Methylibium petroleiphilum PM1: one gene and its partner. The main gene of each other region encodes a partner of the protein of the gene in region 2 in a complex. Links are inferred from orthologs where the notes say so. Each region holds a gene or a part of one and is shown on either strand. Other genes may lie near its edges.

Region 1 (10,666 bases), 3.0 Mb from region 2 along the record:
TGGCACCGGACAAAAGCCTCACGGTGGCGGCCACCGTGGCGCAGGCTTCGCCGCTGGCCTTCACCAACCTCCATACGCGCATTCAAGGCCAGGGCATCAACATGCTGTTCGCCTCGTCGTCGGCGGCGCTTGGCGGTGTCGTGGTCGACTACAACCCGGCTGTCCCACCCGTGGCAGGCGTCGTCTACCGCGCTGTGATGCGGGTGAAAGTCTGCGACTCCTCGGCGACAGCCGGCACACGCGAAGCCAATTGCGTGCAGTACGGCAGCAACTGGAAACCAGAAGGACTGGTTCAGAAATATTCCAACCGTATCCGCTTCAGCGCCTTCGGCTACCTGAACCATAGCGACTTCCTGCGCGACGGCGCGGTGCTGCGCGCTCAGCAGAAGTTCGTCGGCCCGACACAGCCGGTCCCGGGCCAGCCGGCCGTCACGAACGCAGCGGCTGAATGGGACGCGACGACCGGCATCTTTGCGATCAACCCCGATGCGGCCGACGCGACACAGACCAACGCGAGCTTCACGCCGAGCGTGTCGATCACGAACAGCGGGGTGATGAACTACCTGAACAAGTTCGGTCAGCTCAACACCAACAACTACAAGAGCTACGACCCCGTCAGCGAACTGTTCTACACCGCGCTGCGCTACTACAAGAACCAGGGCAACGTTCCGGAGTACACGGCGATGGGTACCGCCAATGCTGCCACGCGGACGGCCTACCTCGACGACTTTCCGGTCATCACCAACTGGAACGACCCCATCCTCTATTCGTGCCAGCGCAACTTCATTCTCGGCATCGGCGACATCTACACCCACCGCGACAAGGATCTCCCCGGCTCCACAGGTACAACGGAAGAGCCGAATCCCAAACCAGCGGCGGTCACGGGCGATACCACGGTGAATGCCGAGACCATGACCAACCGAGCGTTCGCGCTGCAAGGTCTGGGCGCACCGAACGTCAACAACTACAGCGGCCGCAACAACTCGGCCGGCATCGTCGGCCTGGCCTACTACGCCAACACCACCGACATCCGACCCACGGTGGCAGGCAATGCCGCCACCGAGGGCAAGCAGACGGTCCAGACCTACTGGGTCGACGTGCTCGAGCAACCTTTCGTCGCGAACAACCAGTTTTACCTCGCGGCAAAGTACGGTGGCTTCACCGTGCCGAACGACTACGACCCGGCCACCCGCACCGCGGCGCTGCCGCAGGAGTGGTGGTCCACGACCGGCCAGACCGTCGGTACTCAGGCACGGCCCGACAACTACTACACCGCCGGCCGTCCCGACACCATGGTCGCGGGCCTGACGGCAGCCTTCGAGAAGATCGTCGCAGACCTGGACGCCTACACCACCTCGTTCTCCACCGTAGACCCGGTCCTGACCCTCACCGGCAATGCGAGCTACAGCGCCTCGTACGACGCGGAAAACAACAGCTGGACGGGCGAATTGCTGGCGAACTCGCTGTCGTTCAGCTCGGGCGTCCCCATCCCCACACGGCAATGGGGCGCCACCGAGAAGTTGAAGACGCAGCTCACCGGCACGGGCTGGAGCACCAACCGAAATGTGGTGACCTGGGATCCTGCGGGCGCAACCGGCGTGGCATTTCGCTCTACCAGCACCGGCGCCGGAAGAGTCAATGCTGCCCAGCTTGCACTGCTCGACACGAGCTATGTTGCCGGGGACGACAGCGTCAACTATCTGAATTACCTTCGAGGTGATCGGACGAACGAACTGGCCTCGACGACCCCCGGTTACCGAACGCGCACGGAGTTGCTCGGCGACATCGTCGGGTCGCGTGTGTTGCCGGTCGGTCCGCCTTCGCTATCGCTGTCGGACGTCACCAACCCTGGCTATCGAGCATTCAGAGCGGCCCGTGCGAACCGCCCGACCGTCGTTTATGTCGGCGCGAACGACGGCATGCTCCACGCTTTCAATGGCGCACTTTCGGGCACCGATGCCGGGCGTGAGATCTTCGCCTACATCCCGAATGCAGCATTCAATGGCCCGGACGGAACGCCGAATGTGAGCGGTCTGGCCTCGCTAGGCCGCACTCCGTTCAATCATCGCTTCTTCGTGAACGCCACGCCGGTGGTCAAGGACGTGGACTTCAACCGGACCGGGACAGGCAGCACGCCGGCCTCGACGGCGTCCGATTGGCGGTCGATCCTGGTCGGCGGCCTTGGAAAGGGCGGGCGCAGCTTCTACGCGATCGATGTGACCGATCCGGGCGGAATCAACTCCGAAGCAGACGCTGCGGCCCGCGTGCTTTGGGAGTTCACCGATTCACGCATGGGCTATTCGTTCGGCGAACCGATGATCGTGAAGACGCGCAAGTACGGCTGGACGGTGATCTTCACGTCGGGCTACAACACACCCGACGGTCAAGGCTACCTGTTCTTCGTGAATCCTAAGACGGGTGCGCTGCTCGAAGCGGTTTCTACTGGCGTGGGGACGATTGCCAACGATGCGGGCCTGGCGCACGCGAACGCTTACGTGCTCGACTTCACCGATGGCTACGCTGACGCGATCTACGCTGGCGATCTGCTCGGCAATCTCTGGCGGCTGAACGTCACTGGCACGACCGGAAGCTACCCTGCCCCGCTGCGACTTGCCACACTCAGCCACCCCACCGAAGGGGCTCAACCAGTGACTTCGCGGCCTCTGATCGAAGTGCACCCGACGACGCGCCAACGCGTGGTGATGATCGGCACCGGTCGCCTGTTGGACTCGACCGACATCGGGTCCGCCCAGATGCAAAGCTTCTACGCCATCACAGATGGCAATGCGGTCGCCTTCAACACCACGCTTCCGAGCGGCGTCTCGTTCCCGATCGGTCGTGACAAGCTGGTCGAGAACACTAATCTCCTGGCGGGCTACACCGCCACGGCGGCCGCCCCCATGGGATGGTTCATCGATCTCGGCAAGAACGCGAGCAACACGGTGGCATGGCGGCTGACCAATGACCCTATCAGCTTCTTCGGCACCGTCGCCTTCACACCCAGTTTGCCTGGTGGCGACAGCTGCAACCCCTCGGGCATCAGCCGTATCTACGGAGCGGATTTCTCCAGAGGTATCTCTCGATTGCTGGAGAACTCCACGGTTGTCTCGTATATCCAGACGACCAGCCTTATCACCGACTTCAAGTTCGTGAAGGTCGACGGCAAGATGACGGCGATCCGCGGCGACGAGAAGGGTGAGTTGGGCAAGAACGATCTCAATTTCGGTCTCCCTGTCGGATTGAGGCGCTTGAACTGGCGCGAACTCCCGCTGTCGAACTGATCAGGCGCAGTCCCCCGCCCAGCCTCCGGCGCCGTCTGCGGTCCGGAGGCTTTCTTGTTTTCAGGGTCCTGCCAGTGCCGCCGAAACGCACCCGCCCCCTACAGACAGGGATTCAGCGGCCGATAACCACGCATCGCCCGGAACCCTCCCCATGCTCACCCACGCCTTGCCCGACCTGCCCGCCTGGACCCGTTGGTTCAGTGACGCGCCGATCCCGGTGCTGGCGGCCACGGCGGAGGAGCTGGAGTTGCTGGAGCGGGTGGAAGCCACCCGCGGTGACGTCGACGCGCACCAGCTCGCCGAGCCGGTGCGGCAGGACCCCTTGATGTCGCTGAAGCTGCTCGCGGCCGTGGCCCAGTTGCGCCGCCGGCGGGACGGCGGCGACAACAGCGGGCCCGAGACGGTCACGGCGGCGCTGGTGATGATGGGGATCGGCCCGTTCTTCAACACATTCAACGGCATGGCGCAGATCGAGGTGCACCTGGCCAGCCAGCCGGAGGCCCTGGCCGGCCTGCAGCGCGTGATGCGGCGTGCGCACCGCGCGGCCAACTTCTCGCTGGGCTTTGCGGTCCACCGCATGGACGACGATGCAGAGGTCCTCCACTTGGCGGCGCTGCTGCATGACTTCGCGGAGATGCTGCTGTGGTGCCACGCGCCGGCTCTGGCGCTCGAGATTGCCCGCCGCCAGCGCGCCGACCCGACGCTGCGCTCAGACCATGCACAACGTCAGCTGCTGAATATCGACCTGCTCGCGCTGCAACAGGCCCTGATGCACACCTGGGCGCTGCCCGAACTGCTGGTACGCATCGCCGACGACAACAGCCAGGCGGCCCAACCCCAGGTGCAGAACGTGGTGCTGGCCATCCGGCTGGCCCGCCACACCGAGGATCCCGTGCGCGGCTGGGACAACCCCGCGGTGCCGGACGATCTGGCCGCGATCGCCCGCCTGCTCAATCTGTCGCTGCCCGCGACCGAAGCCCTGGTGCGCGCGATCGACGGATGAGCGCGCCGCGCCGCAGCGTCTGTCACGCGGCGGCGCTCGCCGGCCACCGCGGCAGGCCCTAGACTGGCTCGCATGAGCGGTCCCGACCTCAACTTCTGGCAGCAGCGCTTCGACACCGGGCAGTTGCCCTGGGATCGTGGAGCACCGAGTCCGCAGCTTGCCGCCTGGCTGGGCGACGGCAGCCTGGCACCGGGGCGCATTGCGGTGCCCGGCTGCGGCAGCGGACATGAGGTGGTGGCGCTCGCACGCGGCGGCTTTTCGGTCACCGCCATCGACTACGCGCCCGGCGCCGTGCGCCTCACTCAGGGCCGGCTCGCCGCGGCGGGCCTGGCCGCGGAGGTCGTGCAGGCCGATGTGCTGACCTGGCAACCCACAGCGCCGCTGGACGCGGTCTACGAACAGACCTGCCTGTGCGCCTTGCATCCCGACCACTGGGTGGCCTACGCCGCCCGACTGCACGCATGGCTGCGTCCGGGCGGCACGCTGGCCCTGCTGGCGATGCAGGCGCTGCGGGAAGGCGCCGGCCAGGGCCTGATCGAGGGCCCGCCGTATCACGTGGACGTGAACGCGCTGCGGGCGCTGCTGCCGGGCGATCGCTGGGACTGGCCCCGCCCGCCCTACGCTCGCGTTCCGCACCCGTCCAGCACCTGGGCAGAATTGGCCATCGTGCTGACCCGGCGCTGACCGAGCGAGGGCCTGCCGCAGGCCCGGAAACCCGCTTTCGCTCGCTGCGGGTTGCCCCGCGCCGACAAAAGGGCCCAGAGCCTGAGACAATAGCGGTATGGCCTCACGCAAAGACACCACGACCCGCATCCAGCAGGACGGGCTTCGCTACACCAGCAAGGCCCCGGGCTCGCCGTTCTCTCCGCGCCCCGGCGCGTTCTCGGGCGCGACGAACACCATGTCCTGCTTCTTCTGCGGCGCCCACCAGCCCCCCAACCGACGCACCATGCAAAAGGTGCTCGGACGCAGCCAGCCGGTCTGCGAGCCCCTGTGCGAGAAGAATCCGCGCAGCAAGAAGCTCGCCGCCGCCGCAGCTGCGGCGGCCGCCGCAGAAACCAGCGAAACCAGCAGCGCGGACTGATCGTCCGCGGGTGCGCGACGCGAGCCTCGCGTCCACGTCCCGACCGCCGAGTGCACGATGGACAGTCTCGACCTGCAGGTGTTGACCGAGGCGCGCCGCTGGTTCGCCGAAGGCCGACGCGTCTGGCTGGTCACGGTGCTGGAAACCTGGGGCTCGGCGCCCCGGCCGCCGGGCGCGCTCCTGGCCCTGCGCGACGACGGCCAGGTGGTCGGCTCGGTATCCGGCGGCTGCGTCGAGGACGACCTGATCGACCGCGTGCGGCATGGCGAGCGCGTCGCCACCCCGGCGCTCGTGAATTACGGCGTGAGCAAGGAGGAAGCGGCCCGCTTCGGCCTGCCTTGCGGCGGCAATCTGCGCCTGTTGCAGGAGCCGCTGAGTTCGGTCGCCTGGATCGACGAGCTCCTGGCACGCACCGCGCGCCACGAACTGGTGGCGCGCCGCCTCGACCTGTCCAGCGGCAGCGTGACCCTGGAGACCGCTTCGCGCGGCGAGGCCTTCAGCTTCGACGGCCACACGCTTCGTGCACTGTTCGGTCCCCGCTGGCGCCTGGTGATGATCGGCGCCGGGCAGCTGACGCGCGTCTTGGCGCAGATGGCGCTGGCTCTGGATTTCGAGGTCATCTGCTGCGACCCGCGCGAGGAATACCACCTGGGCTGGGACGTGCCGGGCTGCCGTTTCAGCACGGCGATGCCGGACGATCTGGTCGTCGAATTGGCACTCGACCCGCACAGCGCGGTGGTGGCGCTGACGCACGATCCCAAGCTCGACGACCTGGCGCTGCTCGAGGCGCTGAAGTCGCCCGCCTTCTACGTGGGTGCGCTGGGGTCGCGCGACAACACAGCGCGGCGCAAGGAGCGCCTTGCGCTGTTCGACCTGTCGCCTGGCGAGATCGACCGGTTGCACGGCCCTGTCGGTCTGCACCTGGGCGCCAGGACGCCGGCCGAGATCGCGGTGTCGATCCTGGCCGAGTTGATCGCCGTGCGCCACGGAGTCGACCTGGCGCAGAAGAAGACCGGTTCGGCAGTCCCGCCGCTGCGTGCCGCAGAGTTGCAGCAGGCCTGATCCGGGCTTGGAGCGCCACCCCAGGCGCCCAACGACAATCCGGTCGCTCGTGTACCGCTGGCGCTGCCCGCATGAACGCTGCTGACGCCCCCCCTTTGCTGAGCCTGCGCGAACTGGGTTTGCGCTACCCCAATGGCATCGTGGCCCTCGACCGCTTGAGCTTCGATCTGCGCGCCGGCGAGACTGTCAGCGTGCTCGGACCTTCGGGCTGCGGCAAGAGCACGGCGCTGCGGCTGATCGCCGGCCTGGAGCGGCCGGGGTCGGGCACCGTGACCTGGGCCGGCGGCAGCGCGCCGGAGCTCGGCTTCGTGTTCCAGGAGCCGACCTTGATGCCATGGGCGACTGTGGCCGACAACGTGTGGCTGCCGTTGCGCCTGCAAGGCCGAACACGGGCCGCGGCGGCCACCACGATCGACGCGGCGCTGGACCGGGTCGGCCTCACGGCGGCGGCGAAGGCCTACCCTCACGAGTTGTCGGGCGGCATGAAGATGCGCGCGTCGATCGCCCGAGCCCTGGCGCTGCGGCCGCAGTTGCTGCTGATGGACGAGCCCTTCGGCGCCCTTGACGAGTTGACGCGCCAGAGGCTGAACGACGATCTGCTGGCGATCCAGGCCGAGCAAGGCTTCGCGATGGTGTTCGTGACGCACAGCGTCTACGAATCGGTCTACCTGGCCGACCGCGTGCTGTTGATGGGCCCCGCTCCCGGCCGCCTCCGCGAAGAAATCCGCATCGAGCAGCGCGGACTGCGCGGCGAGGCCTTCCGGACTGCCGCGCACTACGGCGAACAATGTGTCGCGGTCTCGCGGGCGCTGCGCCGCGCGGTCGAAGGCGTTGCGGTGGGACCCGACTGAGCTTGCGACGATGCCGGTCGCTCGCCCCCGCACCGATACCTCCCCGCAGCCCGCGGCATGGCGGGCGCGTGCCTTGCGCGCGATCGTGCCGGCGGCGCTGATCGTGGCGCTGCTGGTGACCTGGGAACTCGTCGTCCACATTCAGAAGGTGCCTCACTACATCCTGCCGGCGCCGTCGCTGATCTTCAGGACGCTGATCGAACGCTGGGATACGCTCGGGCCGTCACTCTGGTTCACCGTCAAGCTGACGCTGCTGGCGCTGGGCGCAGCCGTGCTGGGCGGCGTGTTGCTGGCGGTGGCGTTCGCGCTGTCGCGCTGGGTGGAAGTGGCGCTGTTCCCGATCGCCGTCGTGCTGCAGGTGACACCGATCATCGCCATCGCACCGTTGATCCTGATCTACGTCGAAAGCACCACGCTGGCATTGCTGCTGTGCGCGTGGATCGTCGCCTTCTTCCCGATCCTGGCGAACACCACTATCGGCCTGAAGAGTGCCGACGCACGCTTGCGAGATCTGTTCACGCTGTACGGCGCGACACGCTGGCAACGACTGCGTTTCCTGCTCGTGCCCAGCGCACTGCCTTATTTCATGGCGGGCCTGAAAGTCGCCGGTGGCCTGAGCCTCATCGGCGCAGTGGTCGCTGAGTTCACCGCCGGCACAGCCGGGCGAGACACCGGACTCGCCTCGCGCATTCTCGAGGCCAGCTTCCGCACTGAGACGCCCTTGATGTTCGCCGCGCTGCTGCTGGTGTCGCTGCTCGGTGTGGCGATTTTCCTCGTGTTCTCGGGCCTGTCGAAATGGCTGCTCGGTCGCTGGCACGAGAGCGAGATGCCGAAACACGACGCAGCTCGATGAGCCGCAAGTCGACGAGTCCACCGAGTGCGGCACAAAGCAAAACGCCCACCGAGCGGTGGGCGTTTTGAAAAGGCTGGCGCCTGTTGATCTTGGTTGCGGGGGCTGGATTTGAACCAACGACCTTTGGGTTATGAGCCCAACGAGCTACCAGACTGCTCCACCCCGCGACTGAGACCAAGAGTATAGCACGCGCGTGTTGCGTCGCGCCAGTTCACAGGCCCGCCGACTGCAGGCTCTGCTGGAAGCGTTGGGCATTCTGGAAGCCGATGACACGCGTTTCGAGCTCACGGCCACCGGCATCGAAGAACACGATACCCGGCGGGCCGAAGAGCTGGAAGCGCTTGAGCAGCGCCCGGTCCGACTCGCTGTTGCGCGTCACGTCGGCCTGCAGCAGCAAGGCCTTGCCGAGCCGCGCCTGCACGGCCGGATCGGTGAAGGTGAAGCGCTCCATCTCCTTGCAGCTCACGCACCAGTCGGCGTAGAAGTCGAGCATCACCGGTCGACCGGCGCCACGGACCGCGGCGTCGAGTTCCTCGACCGTGCTGACACGCCGGAAGCTCACGCCGTCGTGCGTCGCGGCTATCGCGTTGCCAGGCAGCGCCGCAGCCGCAGCTGGGGAGATGCCGACGACGAAAGGCTGCAGGGGCTTGAGTGCGTCCTGCGCCCCGGCCGCAGCGCCGACGATCTGCGTGGCGCCTGCGACGGCCAGCGCGAGACCGAGCCCCTTGACCAGCCGCAGGTCAGCGCCGGCGATCTCCGGCAGGCGGTCGAAGGCATGCAGGAACACCGCGGCACCGATCAGCAGCACGCCCCAGCCGGCGACGGCGAGCGGCGCGGGCACGACCGGGCTGAGCATCCACCAGGCAACGGCCAGCAGCAACAGGCCGAAGAAGCGCTTGACGCTCTCCATCCACGCCCCCGCGCGCGGCAGCAAGGCCCCGGCCGACGCACCGAGCAGCAGCAGCGGCACGCTCATGCCGGCGGCCAGCGAGAACAGCGCGCTGCCGCCCAGCAGCACGTCGCGCGTCTGGCTGATGTACAGCAAGGCGCCGGCCAGCGGTGCAGCAACACAGGGGCTGACGATCAACGCGGACACGCCGCCCATTGCGAACACGCCCGCCAGCCGCCCACCCTGCAGCCGCCCCGAAGACGCGGCAAGGCGGTCGCGCAGCACCGCTGGCAATTGCAATTCGTAGGCGCCGAACATCGACAGGGCCAGCAGCGTCAGCAACAGCGAGAACGCGCCCAGCACCCAGGCGTTCTGCAAGGCCGCCGCCAGGCCCTCGCCTGCCAGACCCGCGGCCACGCCGAGCGCGGTGTAGACCAAGGCCATGCCGAGCGAATACGCGCCGGCGAGCAGCAGTCCGCGCGAGCGCGCCACAGCCTGACCGCCCTGCCCGACGATCAGCGACGACAGAATCGGCAGCATCGGGAGCACGCAGGGTGTGAACGACAGCAGCAACCCCGCGACGAAGAACGCGAAGACCACAAGCCAGAAGCGGCCGCTGCGCAACGCATGGTCGATGGCCGCGTCTCCACTGCGGCTCGCCCCCGCCATGGAGGCCGATGCGCGCGATGCGGCGAGGGCGCCATCGAGCCCGCGACCGTCCGCCGGCACGCGAACACTGCCGTCTCCACCGAAACCCGCCAGCCGCACATCGGCCACGCTCTGCATCGGTGGATAGCACAACCCCTGATCGGCGCAACCCTGGCTGGTGACGACGAGTTGGAAGGACGCCGGTGCGGCATCGACCGGCAAACGGATCGCCACGCGTCCGCGGTAGGTCTCGACATCCTTCTCGAAGGTCTCGTCGAACTTCACCGTCCCGGAAGGAATTTCCGGCGCGCCGAGCACCACCCCGCCCCCCTGTGCTTCAAATTTGAAGGGCTCGCGGTACAGGTAATAGCCGTCCGCCACGACGAAGCCGATCTCGATCGACTTGCCGTCGAGGACCCGCGCGTCGAAGCGAAAGGCCTGCTCGGGCGGCAGGAAATCCTCAGCCGCTGCAGCAAACAAGGGGAGCAGCGCAGTCAGCCACAGCAGCAGCGTGCGCAGGAATCGGATGGGCGTCACGGGGGGCATGCGGTCAGGTCGAACGAGGGTCGGAAGGGTCGGCAGCCAATCCCTGCAGAGTAGCCTGTCATGGTCATCGAAGCGCTATCGGAAGTTCGGACCCTGCGTCATTCCTGACGGTTCCGTCCCCATCGCCTCGCGCCGGCGGGCACGGAAAGCAAGAAGGCCAGCACGATGGCTGGCCTTGCAGAACCTCGTTGCGGGCGCTCCGGGCGGATTCACCGGCCCGGAGCCCCAACCATCAACCCGCCTTACTCGGTCGCCTCGGCCGGCGCTTGGGCCGCAGGCTCGGGGCGATCGACGAGTTCGACGAAGGCCATGGGCGCGTTGTCGCCGACGCGGAAACCCATCTTCAGGATGCGGGTGTAGCCGCCCGGGCGCGCCTTGTAGCGCGGACCGAGGTCATTGAACAGCTTGGCGACGACATCGCGATCGCGGGTTCGATCGAAGGCCAGGCG
Region 2 (10,641 bases):
ACGCACTCCTTGGCCACCAGGATGGCCGGCAACCCCATCGCGCCGATCGCGTCCGCCGCCTCCTGGGCCTCGGCCAGCAGGCGATCGGCCGGCACCACGCGTGACACCAGGCCGGCGCGCTCGGCCTCGGCCGCATCCATCATGCGTGCCGTCAGCACCAGGTCCATCGCCTTGGCCTTGCCGACCGCCCGCGGCAGCCGCTGCGTGCCGCCAGCGCCGGGGATGATGCCGAGCTTGATCTCCGGCTGACCGAAGCGCGCCGTGTCCGCGGCGATGATCAGGTCGCACATCATGGCCAGCTCGCAGCCACCGCCCAGCGCGTAGCCGGCCACTGCCGCGATCACCGGCTTGCGCACGCTGCGCACCGCCTCCCAGTTGCGGGTGATGAAGTCGCCCTTGTAGGCGTCCATGTAGGTCTGCGACGCCATGCCGCCGATGTCGGCGCCGGCGGCGAAGGCCTTCTCGCTGCCGGTGATCACCACGCAGCCGATCGAGGCGTCGGCATCGTAGACCCGCAGCGCGTCGCCCAGTTCGTCCATCAGCGCATCGTTGAGCGCATTCAGCGCCTTGGGCCGGTTCAGAGTGATCCACCCGGTCTTCAGCGCGGCGCTGCCGCGCACTTCGGTCAGCAGATGCTGGTAGTCCATGTCAGGGCGTCCTTTCGCAGTAGGTGACACTGTAACGGGCAGCGGCGTGCTGTCCTTCGCACCTGCTGCTGCGCAGCCGACCGGGTGACGCAGCCGGGGACATCAGCTTGCGCTAGTCTTACAAACTTGCGAAGTTTTCTTCGTCGGAACGCATGAGCACCATCTACCGCAAGACGGAACAAGGTCGCAACGAGATTGCCACCCGCGCACTGCGGCTGGTGCCGCGCCTGCGTCAGGCACTGATCCTCGTCGACGGCAAGCGCTCGGACGAAGAACTCAGGAAGCTGATCGCCCCACCCGCCGACGACACGCTGCAGGCGCTGCTCGAGCAGGGTCATATCGAGGTGATCGCCGTCACGGCGGTGCATGTGGTGCTACCGGCCGAAGCCGCCCCGGCGACGCCGCTGGTCAATGCCGTGGTGCTGACACTCCAGGAGACGCGGCAACGGGCCGTGCGCTGGATGAGCGCGCACCTCGGCCCCTACGCCGATTCGACGAACATCCGTGTCGAGAAGGCCAAGACGCCCGAGGCGATGCAGGCCGCGCTCGCGCTGGCCGTCACCGTCGTCCGCCAGCAGCTCGGCGAGGCGAAGGCGGCCGAGTTCGAGCAGCACGTCGGCCTCGCCCGCACCGGCAGCTGAACGGTCAGCGCAGCGCCGATCCGCCCAAGGGCTCGTCGGCGGCCTGCAGGGGCAGGCGCTCGATCATCAGGTCGATGAATTCATCGGTCCCGCGACGGATCACGATGCGCACCGGCAGGTACTGCAGGCTGGGCGCGAACCAGGCCTCGATGCTGAGCGAACTGGCGTCGCCTTCCCGCTGCGGCCGCAGATGCCAGGCCGGCACCGGACCGAACGGGGTGGCCAGGACCTCCTCGCCGATCACGTCGTACACCCAGCGGTCCACGCGCCGCGGCAGCGCCAGGGGCATCTCGATGCGTCCGCCGGGCTGCAGGCGCTCGGCGCCGGTGGTGAACAGGTAGGTCAGCTGCACGAACTGGCTCGCGGTGTCCTGCAGCGCCGGCAGACCGGGATGGCGCTGGCCGTTGGCGAGCGTCACGCCGTCGGCGTCGAAGTGCAGGCTGGCCGTTCGCGTGCGGCCGAAGGCCACCTGGGTCCGCTCGTCGTAGCGGCGCGGCTCCAGGCCCTGCGGGGTGATCTCGCCGTCGCTCGTCATGCGCCGCTGCATCAGGGGGGCGAAGCCCGGCCCGACGACCACGTCCAGGTGCACCTGGTAGCGGTCGCCGTCGCGCAGCCACTCGACCTGCGCGGTGCCGAGCACCTCGCCGCGCACGTAGCCGGTGAGTGTGTAGCTCAGGCGGGTCGACGCCGGCCAGGCGAAGGAGGGTGGGCCCGGCAGCGGACCGGTGGGCGCACTCGCGGCCGTTTCGGACACGGCCGCCGCCGCTGCGTCATCGGCCTGTGCCGGCGCCGGCATCGACTCGGCCACAGCGGCGTCCGGCGCCGACGCGGGCGCGGGCGCGCTGTCGGCGATCGGGTCGACGGGATCGACCGGCCCGGGTTGTGGCGCCGACGCCGGTACCGGTGTCGCCTCCGGCGCGGCCGGGGCCGCACGTCGCGCCGGTGCGGCCGGGGCCGGGGCAACGGCCGGAGGTGCTGCCGGCTGCAGCTCGCGTACGAAGGCGGCCTGCATCCGGGGCGGGCTGTCCGCAGCGGCCGCGCCCTCACCGAGCAGCCCGCCGATGCGATCGGCCAGCCACAGGTGCAGCAGCAGGCTGAGGCCGGCCAGCAGCGCAAAGACGCCGCGCCGCACCGGCCGGCGCGCAGGCTGCGAGCTGGTGCTCACGGCCGGACGGTCAGGCGCCGCCGAGCCAGGCGTGGCGGCGCGCACGGTCTCCGGCGTCGGCCTGCGCTGCCGCGACCAGCGTCACCGCGCCGCCGGCCTGCGCCGCCGGCAGCGTCAGAGCCAGCAGACGCTGGTCGCGTGCCGCCAGCAGCGGCATCGGGCGCTCGCAGGCCTGCAGGGCACTCAGGTCGTCGATGCGCTTGAGGCGCCAGCCGTCGAGTGCCACCAGCTCGTCGCCGGCCGCCAGCCCGGCGCGCTCGGCCGCGCCGCCGCGCAGGACCGACTGCAGTTTCAGCAGGCCGCCGCTGTCGCTGAGCCGCGCGCCGAGCCGCTGCGCCAGCACGGGCAGCTCTTCGCTCCAGGCCACGCCGAACTTCGCCAGCAGCGGCTGCAGCGGCAGTTCGCCGGTGCCGTGCACCCAGGCGGTCAATTCGCTCGCCAGAGAGCGGCCACCGACCTCGGCCAGCACCGCGGCGATGTCGGTCTCGGTGATCGGCCCACCGCCGCTGCGCACCCACAGGCCGCGCATCACGTCGTCGAGCGTGCCGGCGCCCTCGCTGCGCAGCGTCAGGTCGAGCGCCAGCGCGACCAGCGAGCCCTTGGTGTAGTAGCTGACCGTGGCGTTGACGGTGTTCTCGTCGGGCCGGTAGTACTTGACCCAGGCGTCGAAGCTGGCCTCGGCCACGCTCTGCACCGTGCGCCCCGGCGTGCCGCGCACGTTGTTGACGGTCTTGGCCAGCAGCTTGAGGTAGCGTGCCTCGTCGATCAGGCCGGTACGCCGCAGCACCAAGTCGTCGTAGTAGGACGTGAAGCCCTCGAAGAACCACAGCAGCTCGGTGTAGTTCTCGCGCGTGTAGTCGTAGCGCTCGAAGTCGCGCGGCCGCATCCGCTTGACGTTCCAGGTGTGGAAGTACTCGTGGCTGATCAGGCCCAGCAACGTCACGTAGCCATCGCCCGCCGACTTCATGCCGCTGCGCGGCAGGTCGCGGCGGTTGGCGATCAGCGCGGTGCTGGCGCGGTGCTCCAGGCCGCCGTAGCCGTCGTCCACCGCATTGAGCAGGAAGACGTAGCGCTTGAACGGCGGCTTCTTGCCGCCGTGCCAGAAGGCGATCTGCGCCTCGCAGATGCGCCGGGTGTCGGCCAGCAGGCGCTCGCCGTCGAAGCTGGGCAGCGCTCCAGCCACGATGAACTCGTGCGGCACCCCCGCCGCCTTGAAGCTGCCGCGCCAGAAGCGGCCCAGCTCCACCGGGTGGTCGACCAGTTCGTCGTAGTCGGCCGCCTCGTGGTCGGCACCGGCGAGCGGCAGCGCTGTCGCGACCTGCCAGCCCCTGGGCAGCCCGGCGATCCGCAGCCGGTGCGGCTCGTGCTCGCGGCCGTGCACGTGCAGGAACACGCCGGTGCCGTTGAAGAAGCCGCGCCGGGCATCGAGGTAGGCCGCGCGCACCGAGGTGTCGAAGGCGTAGACCACGTAGCTCACCACCAGCGCGCCACGGCCGCGGCAGTGCGCTACCCAGCCGGCCTTGTCGCTCTGGATCAGGGGCACGCTGCGATCGCCCTGGCGCGCCTCGAGCTGGGACAGGTGGCGGGCGAACTCCCGCACCAGGTAGCTGCCGGGAATCCACACCGGCAGGCTCAGCGCCTGCTCTTCGGCCGGCTGCGCAATGGTGAGGGTGACGCGGAACTGGTGGGCCAGGGCGTCGGCCACCTCGAGGCGGTAACGGATCATCGAGAACTCGGTTCCGGAAGGCAATGGGAGGCGGCGGGCATCAGCTGCCGGCCGCGGCGATGAAGCAGCTGAGGCTGGCGACCGCGCTGAGCCGGAAGCGCAGCACCAGCCAGGCTCCCAGGCCGTGCGCCGGGTAGATGCGGCGATCGACGAGGTAGCAGATCACCAGCAGCGCACCGAGCAGGGCGAGCCCGGCGTACGGCGGCATCACCACGGCGATCCAGGCCAGCAGCATCGGCAGCACGGCCCAGGCGAACCGGCTCGGCGACGGCACCCGCTGCCGCAGGCCCAGGCCCCAGTGCACGCCCCCGAGGAAGGACACGATCAGCGCCGCGTACTTGGCCAGCGCATCGGTCACGTAGGGGTGCGCATCGGGCCGCACCAGCCAGGTCAGCAGCGCGCCGAGCACGAAGGGAATCAGGCCGGCATAGCCGAGGCGCAGCGCCAACGGGTGCGGAGGCAGGTTGACGTCGGCGGAAGAGGCGGATCCCACGGGGGCCATCGAGGAAGTTCGGAGCGCGGGCGGATTGTCGCCGCAGCCGCGCACGCGTGCGGCGGCACGCCGCTCGCCCGGCTCAGGACTTGCCGACGCTGGCGAGCTGCTTCTCGAGTTGCGGCGCCGTCAGCATGCCCGGCACGCGGGTGCCGTCCTCGAACACGATGGCCGGCGTGCCGTTGACCCGGTGCTTGCGGCTCAGCTCGACGTTGCGCTCCACCGGCGACGCACAGGCGCCCAGCAGCTTGGGCGGCTGCACGCCGTCGACCATCCAGGCGCGCCACGCCACCGAGGCGTCCTTGGCGCACCAGATCGCGTTCGCCTTGTCCGGCGAATCGCCGCCCAGGATGGGCAGCAGGAAGGTGTAGACCGTCAGGTCCTTGACGTTCGAGAGCTCCTTCTCGAAGCGCTTGCAGTAGCCGCAGTTCGGGTCGGCGAAGACGGCAATCTTGCGTGCGCCGGTGCCGGTCTTCCAGACCACCGCGTCCTTCAGCGGCAACGAGGCGAAGTCGATCGCGGTGAGCTTGGCGACACGCTCCTCGGTCAGGTTGCGCTTGGTCTTCAGGTCGAGGATCTCGCCGCGGATCAGGTAGGCGCCCTCGGCGTCGGTGTAGAAGACGTCGTTGCCGATGCGCACCTCGAACAGGCCGGCGATCGGGGCCTTGTTGACCTCGTCGATCTTCGCGCTGCTGTTCAGGCGCTCGCCGAGCGCCTTGCGGATCGCCGCCTCCTGCGGCACCTGGGCCACGGCCGTCAACGCAAGGGTGGTGGCGATGGCTGCGACCGTTGCCGCCGCCAGCGCGGCTGTCTTGAACTTCATGGTGATCCTCGGTGCGCGCGGGAGGGAGGGGCGTCAGCCCCGCAACGCGCGGTCGGTGAGCCAGCGCTTGAGCACCGGCAGGTGATTCACGAGAGTCAGGCCGCGGTTGCGGAGTTCCTTCACCGGGGTACTCTCGTGGGCAAAAAGTTGCAGCAGGCCGTCGGTCACGCGGCCCATCGCCCAGGTGGGAGCGGCGCGGCGGCGGGCGTAGCGCGCCAGCAGCCGTTCGTCGCCCAGCGAGCGCCAGGCCTCGTGCTGCTGGCGCTCGGCGATCACCGCGCACAGCGTGTCGACATCGGCCAGCCCCAGGTTCAGTCCCTGGCCGGCCAGCGGGTGCACCACGTGGGCGGCGTCGCCCAGCAGCACCCAGCCGGGCCCGTGCCAGCGCGTCGCACGCGCCAGTCGCAGCGGCCAGGCCGCGCGGGCGCCGCGAAGCGCCAGCCGGCCGGCCTGGCCATGGCTGGCCTCGTTCAGTGCGCGCTCGAAGGCGCCGTCGTCCAGCGCCAGCAGTTCGGCCGCGCGCGCGTCCGGCAGCGACCAGACCAGGCCGTAGCCGCCCGCCTCGCCCGGCAGGTCGAAGGGCAGCAGCGCCAGCACGTCGGGTGCGCGGAACCATTGCCGGGCGATGCCCTGGTGCGGCCGGTCGCTGGCCAGCCGCGCGGCGATCGCGCGCTGGCCATAGTCGTGGCGTTCGACCTCGATGCCGAGCGCCTCGCGCTCACGCGAATCCTTGCCCTCGCACAGCGCGACCAGCGCCGCCGGCGGGGCCTCGTCGAGCAGCGCGACGTGCGGCGAGAAGCGCAGTGCGGTCGCCAGTTCGCGCTCCAGCGCGGCGGCATCGACGATCCATGCCAGCTCGCCGACGCACTGCTGCCACGCGCTGAAGGCCAGCGTGCCGCCGGCGTCGCCGGCCACCTGCATGTCGAGCACGCGGGTCGCGGCCGACGGCGTGGCCGCACGCAGCGCCTCCCAGACCCGCAACTGCTGCAGCAAGGCCACCGATCGGGCGCCGAGCGCGTAGGTGCGCACATCGGGGCCCTCGGGCGCCGGGGCACCGGACAGTGCCACGCGCAGCCCGAGGCGAGCGAGCGACAAGGCCAGCGCCTTCCCCACCGCGCCGCGGCCCCGCACGCTCACGTCGAAATGCTTCATTGCGATTCACATTGTAGGGAGCCCCTCGTTGCAACAGGGCCGGCGGCACAATGCCCCGACCGCCACTGCACGGGGCCTTCTGCCCTGGCCCATGCCATGCCCGTCTGGCTCCGTCGTTCGCTGATCGCCCTGGCCGTGCTGCTGGGCCTGGCCGTGGCCGCCGCGGCCTACCTCGTCGCAAGCTTCGACCCCAATCGCTACAAGGGCTTGCTGATCGACTGGATGCGCGAGCACAAGGCCCGCACGCTGGCGATCGACGGACCGATCGGGCTGTCGGTCTTTCCCCGCCTCGAGGTGACGCTGCGCGACGTGAAGCTCAGCGAGCACCGGCGCCCCGACGAGTTCGCTGCGCTGCAGGAAGCCACGCTCGCGGTGCAGGTGATGCCGCTGCTGAAGCAGCGGCTGGCGGTCGATCGCGTGTCGGCGCGCGGCGTGCGCGTGAACTACCGCCGCGACGCCGATGGCCGCCGCAACATCGACGACCTGCTGAGCCCCGCCACCGACGCGAAGGACGCCCCCGCCGCCAACGCCTCCTCCCAGGCGCTGGCATTCGATATCAGCGCGATCGAATTCAAGGACCTGCAGGCGACGGTGAAGGACGTGCCACTGGGTCTCGACGGCCGCTTCGTCGTCAAGGAGCTCCGTACCGGCCGCCTGGCCGACGGCGCCGAGTCACCGATCCGCTTCGTCGGCCAGGCCGCGCTGGCACAACCGAAGCTGAACGCCGACGTCGAGCTCACCGGGCAGCTGAAGCTGAGCCTGCCGGCCGGCGCGCCCGCCAGCGTGGCGCTGCGCGACCTGGCGCTGTCGCTGCGCGGCGACGGCTTCGACGTGAAGCAGCTCGATGCCCGCCTTGCCGGCACGCTGGCCTACGACGGCCCGAGCGGTGCGCTGCAGGCCGACAAGCTTCGGCTCACGCTGTCGGGCGAACGCCTGGGGGTGGCGCTGAAGGACAGCACGGTGGCGCTCGACGCGCTGCGCCTGGATCCGCCGAAACGCGCACTGCGGCTCGACGCGCTCGACGTCAAGCTGACCGGCCAACGCGGCGAGGACAGCGTGGCCGCCCAGCTCGCCTGGCCGAAACTCGAGGTCACGGGCGATACGCTGAACGGCAGCGCATTGAAGGGCAGCGCCTCGCTGCAGGGCGGCCCGGCGGTCGGCAAGCTGCAGATGGACTTCGAATCACAGGCGCCGAGCGGCCGCTTCGAACGCATCCGCGTGCCGGGGCTGCGGCTTGCCGTCCAGGGCAGCGGCGCCGGCCGCAGCGTGAACGGCGAGGTGCGCAGCGACCTCACGCTGGCACCGCAGCCGCTGGCCGCCGCGCTCGATGCGCTGCAGTTGAAGCTCGCCTTCACCGACCCGGCACTGCCGCCGGTGAACCTGGCGCTGCAGGGCCAGGCCCAGGCCGGCGCCCAGGACGCGAGCTGGCGCTTCGACGGCGCGATCAACGACCAGAAGTTCACCGCCGGCGGCCGCGCCGACCTGTCGAAGCCGGTGCCCTACGTCGATGCCCAGGCCCGCTTCGCGGCGCTGGACCTGACCCGCTTCGTCGCGCCATCGACCGGCCCGAAGCCCCCGCCGGCCGGCGCCAAGCCCGGCGCGGACTCGCCGGTCGATCTGGGCGGATTGAAGGCACTCGACGGCCGCTTCAGTTTCCGCGCCGGCACGCTGGTCTACCCGCCCTACAGCGTTGCCGATGCGGCGCTGGAGGCCACGCTGGCCGGCGGCGTGCTGCGCGTCAGCGACCTGAGCGGGCGCGCCTGGGGCGGGCGCTTCGCGGCCCAGGCCAGCGCGCAGGCGGCCGCTGACCCGGCGGCGCAGCGCATCGGCCTGAAGCTCGACGCGACCGACGTCGACATCGCCGCGTTGCTGACCGACGTGGCGCAGTTCAGGAAGCTCGAGGGCAAGGGCCGCGTGACGGCCGACGTCACGACGCAGGGCGCCAGCGTGCAGCGCCTCAAGCAGGCGCTCGACGGCAAGGCCGCGTTCCAGCTGCGCGACGGCGCGGTGCGCGGCATCAACCTCGCGAAGACGCTGCGGCAGTGGCGCTCGGCGGTCACGCTGAACAAGGACGCCGTACAGGCCTCGAGCGCCGAGGAAAAGACCGACTTCTCGGAGATCTCCGCCAGCTTCGACATCGCCGACGGCGTGGCGCGCAGCAAGGATCTGTCGGGCAAGAGCCCGTTCCTGCGCGTGGGCGGCGAAGGGCTGGTGGATATCGGCCGCGGCCGCGTCGACTACCTCGCCAAGGCGACCGTCACCGGCACCGCCGAGGGCCAGGGCGGCGCCGATCTCGCGTTGCTGAAGGGCGTGACTGTGCCCGTGCAGTTGGTCGGGCCTTTCGAGGCGGTCGACTACAAGGTGCAATGGTCGGCGGTGAGCGCCGACCTGTTGAGCGGCGCGGCCCGCGGCGCGCTGGGCGACCGGGCCAAGGGCGCACTGGGTGGCCTGCTGGGCGGCAGCGCCGCGCCGTCGGCCGCAGCCAGCGGCGCCTCGGCGCCCTCGGTGAAGGAACAGGCCCGCGACAAGGCGAAGGAGAAGGCGAAGGACGAGCTGAAGAAGCTGTTCGGACGCTGATGCGATGAGCGATATCGACGTGACGATTGCCGGCCTGCACGTGCACCCGGTCAAGTCCTGCGCAGGCGTGAGCCTGCCGGAAGTGCTGCTGATCGAGACCGGCTTCGAGTTCGACCGCGCCTGGATGGTGGTCGACGCCGACGGCGAGTTCCTCAGCCAGCGCGAGCTGCCGCGCATGGCGCTGGTGGCCACCGAGCTGCGCCACAGCGAGCTGGTGCTGCGCGCACCCGGCATGCTGGCGCTGCATCTGGCGCTCGACACCGCGGAGGCCGCAACCCGCGTGCGCGTGTGGGACGACGAGGTCGCCGCCTACGACATGGGCGACCTGGCCGCGCAGTGGTTCAGCGACTTCCTGCGCCAGCCGCTGCGGCTGGTGCGCTTCGACCCCGAGCAGAAGCGCCTGTCGAACCGCGCCTGGACCGGCACGATCGAGGCCGAGAACGCCTTCAGCGACGGCTATCCGATCCTGGTGATCTCCGAGGCCTCGCTCGCCGGCCTGAACGAGCGGCTGGCGGCGAAGGACCTGCCGCCGGTGACGATGCAGCGCTTCCGGCCCAACCTGGTGCTGACGGGCCTGGACGCGCACGGCGAGGACCACCTCGACGAGATCGCCTTCGACACGCCCGAGGGCCCGGTGCGCCTGAAGCTGGTGAAGCCCTGCCCGCGCTGCCCGATCCCGAACGTCGACCCGGCCACCGGCGTCCCGGGCACCGAGCCCGGCGACACGCTGGCCGGCTACCGCGCCGACGAGCGCGTGGGCGGCGCGATCAGCTTCGGCATGAACGCGGTGATCGTCGAAGGCCTGGAGTGCGTGCTGCGCGTCGGGCAGGTCGGCGGCGCGAGCATCCGGTTCTGACCACCCCCCAAGGGCTGGTCTGCGCCCAGCCCGCCCCCCGCGGGGGTCAAGGAAACCTGGGGCGGCCCGGCGTTTCCTTGAGAGCGCGGCTCAGGCCGGCCGTCGCGCCGGCAGCGGGATGCGCTCGGTCTCGCCCGGCACGCGGCCCATGCGGTCGGCTTCCCAGTCGTCGGCGGCCTGGGCGATGCGCTCCTTGCGCGAGGACACGAAGTTCCACCAGATGTGCCGCGGCCCGAGCGGCGCGCCGCCGATCAGCGCCACCCGCGCGGCAGCGCCGTCGGCCGAGCGCAGCGTCACCGTGGACGCGTCGGCCGGCAGCACCGCCAACGTGAACGGCTCGATGCGCGCGACGTTGCCGTCGATCACCAGCTCGTAGGGCGCGTCGATGCCGTAGAGCGCGCGCTCCGTGGCCTCGGCGGGCGTCGGCAGCGCCAGCGCCGCACCCGGCGCCAGCGCGTAATCGACATAGAGCGTCAGCGACAGCGTGCCGACCGGCGAGGCCAGGCCATGCGCGCGGCCGATCAGCAGCCGCAGCGTGGCGCCGCCGTCCTGAAGCTGCGG

What was found.
Region 1: the proteins of MPE_RS02975 (region 2) and dsbD are in contact, whole or in part, in a crystal structure (PDB 1JZD), measured with the Escherichia coli proteins. The link is inferred for Methylibium petroleiphilum PM1 from one-to-one orthologs.

The regions. Positions count from the first base shown.
Region 1 is NC_008825.1:3,623,494-3,634,159, forward strand. Bases 7,782-10,666 are described here. They hold dsbD (protein-disulfide reductase DsbD), read right to left. Parts: upstream 10,218-10,666; coding sequence 8,346-10,217; downstream 7,782-8,345. Other genes in these bases: MPE_RS17240 (ABC transporter permease), read left to right, coding at 7,782-8,134; rplQ (50S ribosomal protein L17), read right to left, coding at 10,460-10,666. Outside these bases: MPE_RS17210 (pilus assembly protein), read left to right, coding at 1-3,281; MPE_RS17215 (HDOD domain-containing protein), read left to right, coding at 3,433-4,284; MPE_RS17220 (methyltransferase domain-containing protein), read left to right, coding at 4,357-4,968; MPE_RS17225 (hypothetical protein), read left to right, coding at 5,066-5,368; MPE_RS17230 (XdhC family protein), read left to right, coding at 5,426-6,430; MPE_RS17235 (ABC transporter ATP-binding protein), read left to right, coding at 6,502-7,281; more of MPE_RS17240, read left to right, coding at 7,292-7,781. UniProt on the Escherichia coli protein: Required to facilitate the formation of correct disulfide bonds in some periplasmic proteins and for the assembly of the periplasmic c-type cytochromes.
Region 2 is NC_008825.1:617,916-628,556, reverse strand. The notes cover bases 3,626-6,485. They hold MPE_RS02975 (DsbC family protein), read right to left. Parts: upstream 5,496-6,485; coding sequence 4,755-5,495; downstream 3,626-4,754. Other genes in these bases: MPE_RS02970 (FAD-dependent monooxygenase), read right to left, coding at 5,529-6,485; MPE_RS02980 (DUF3429 domain-containing protein), read right to left, coding at 4,220-4,681; MPE_RS02985 (M61 family metallopeptidase), read right to left, coding at 3,626-4,179. Also shown: MPE_RS03005 (enoyl-CoA hydratase), read right to left, coding at 1-647; MPE_RS22615 (hypothetical protein), read left to right, coding at 800-1,288; MPE_RS02995 (DUF3108 domain-containing protein), read right to left, coding at 1,293-2,453; more of MPE_RS02985, read right to left, coding at 2,464-3,625; more of MPE_RS02970, read right to left, coding at 6,486-6,647; MPE_RS02965 (AsmA family protein), read left to right, coding at 6,744-9,224; MPE_RS02960 (MOSC domain-containing protein), read left to right, coding at 9,229-10,080; MPE_RS02955 (pirin family protein), read right to left, coding at 10,171-10,641. UniProt on the Escherichia coli protein: Acts as a disulfide isomerase, interacting with incorrectly folded proteins to correct non-native disulfide bonds.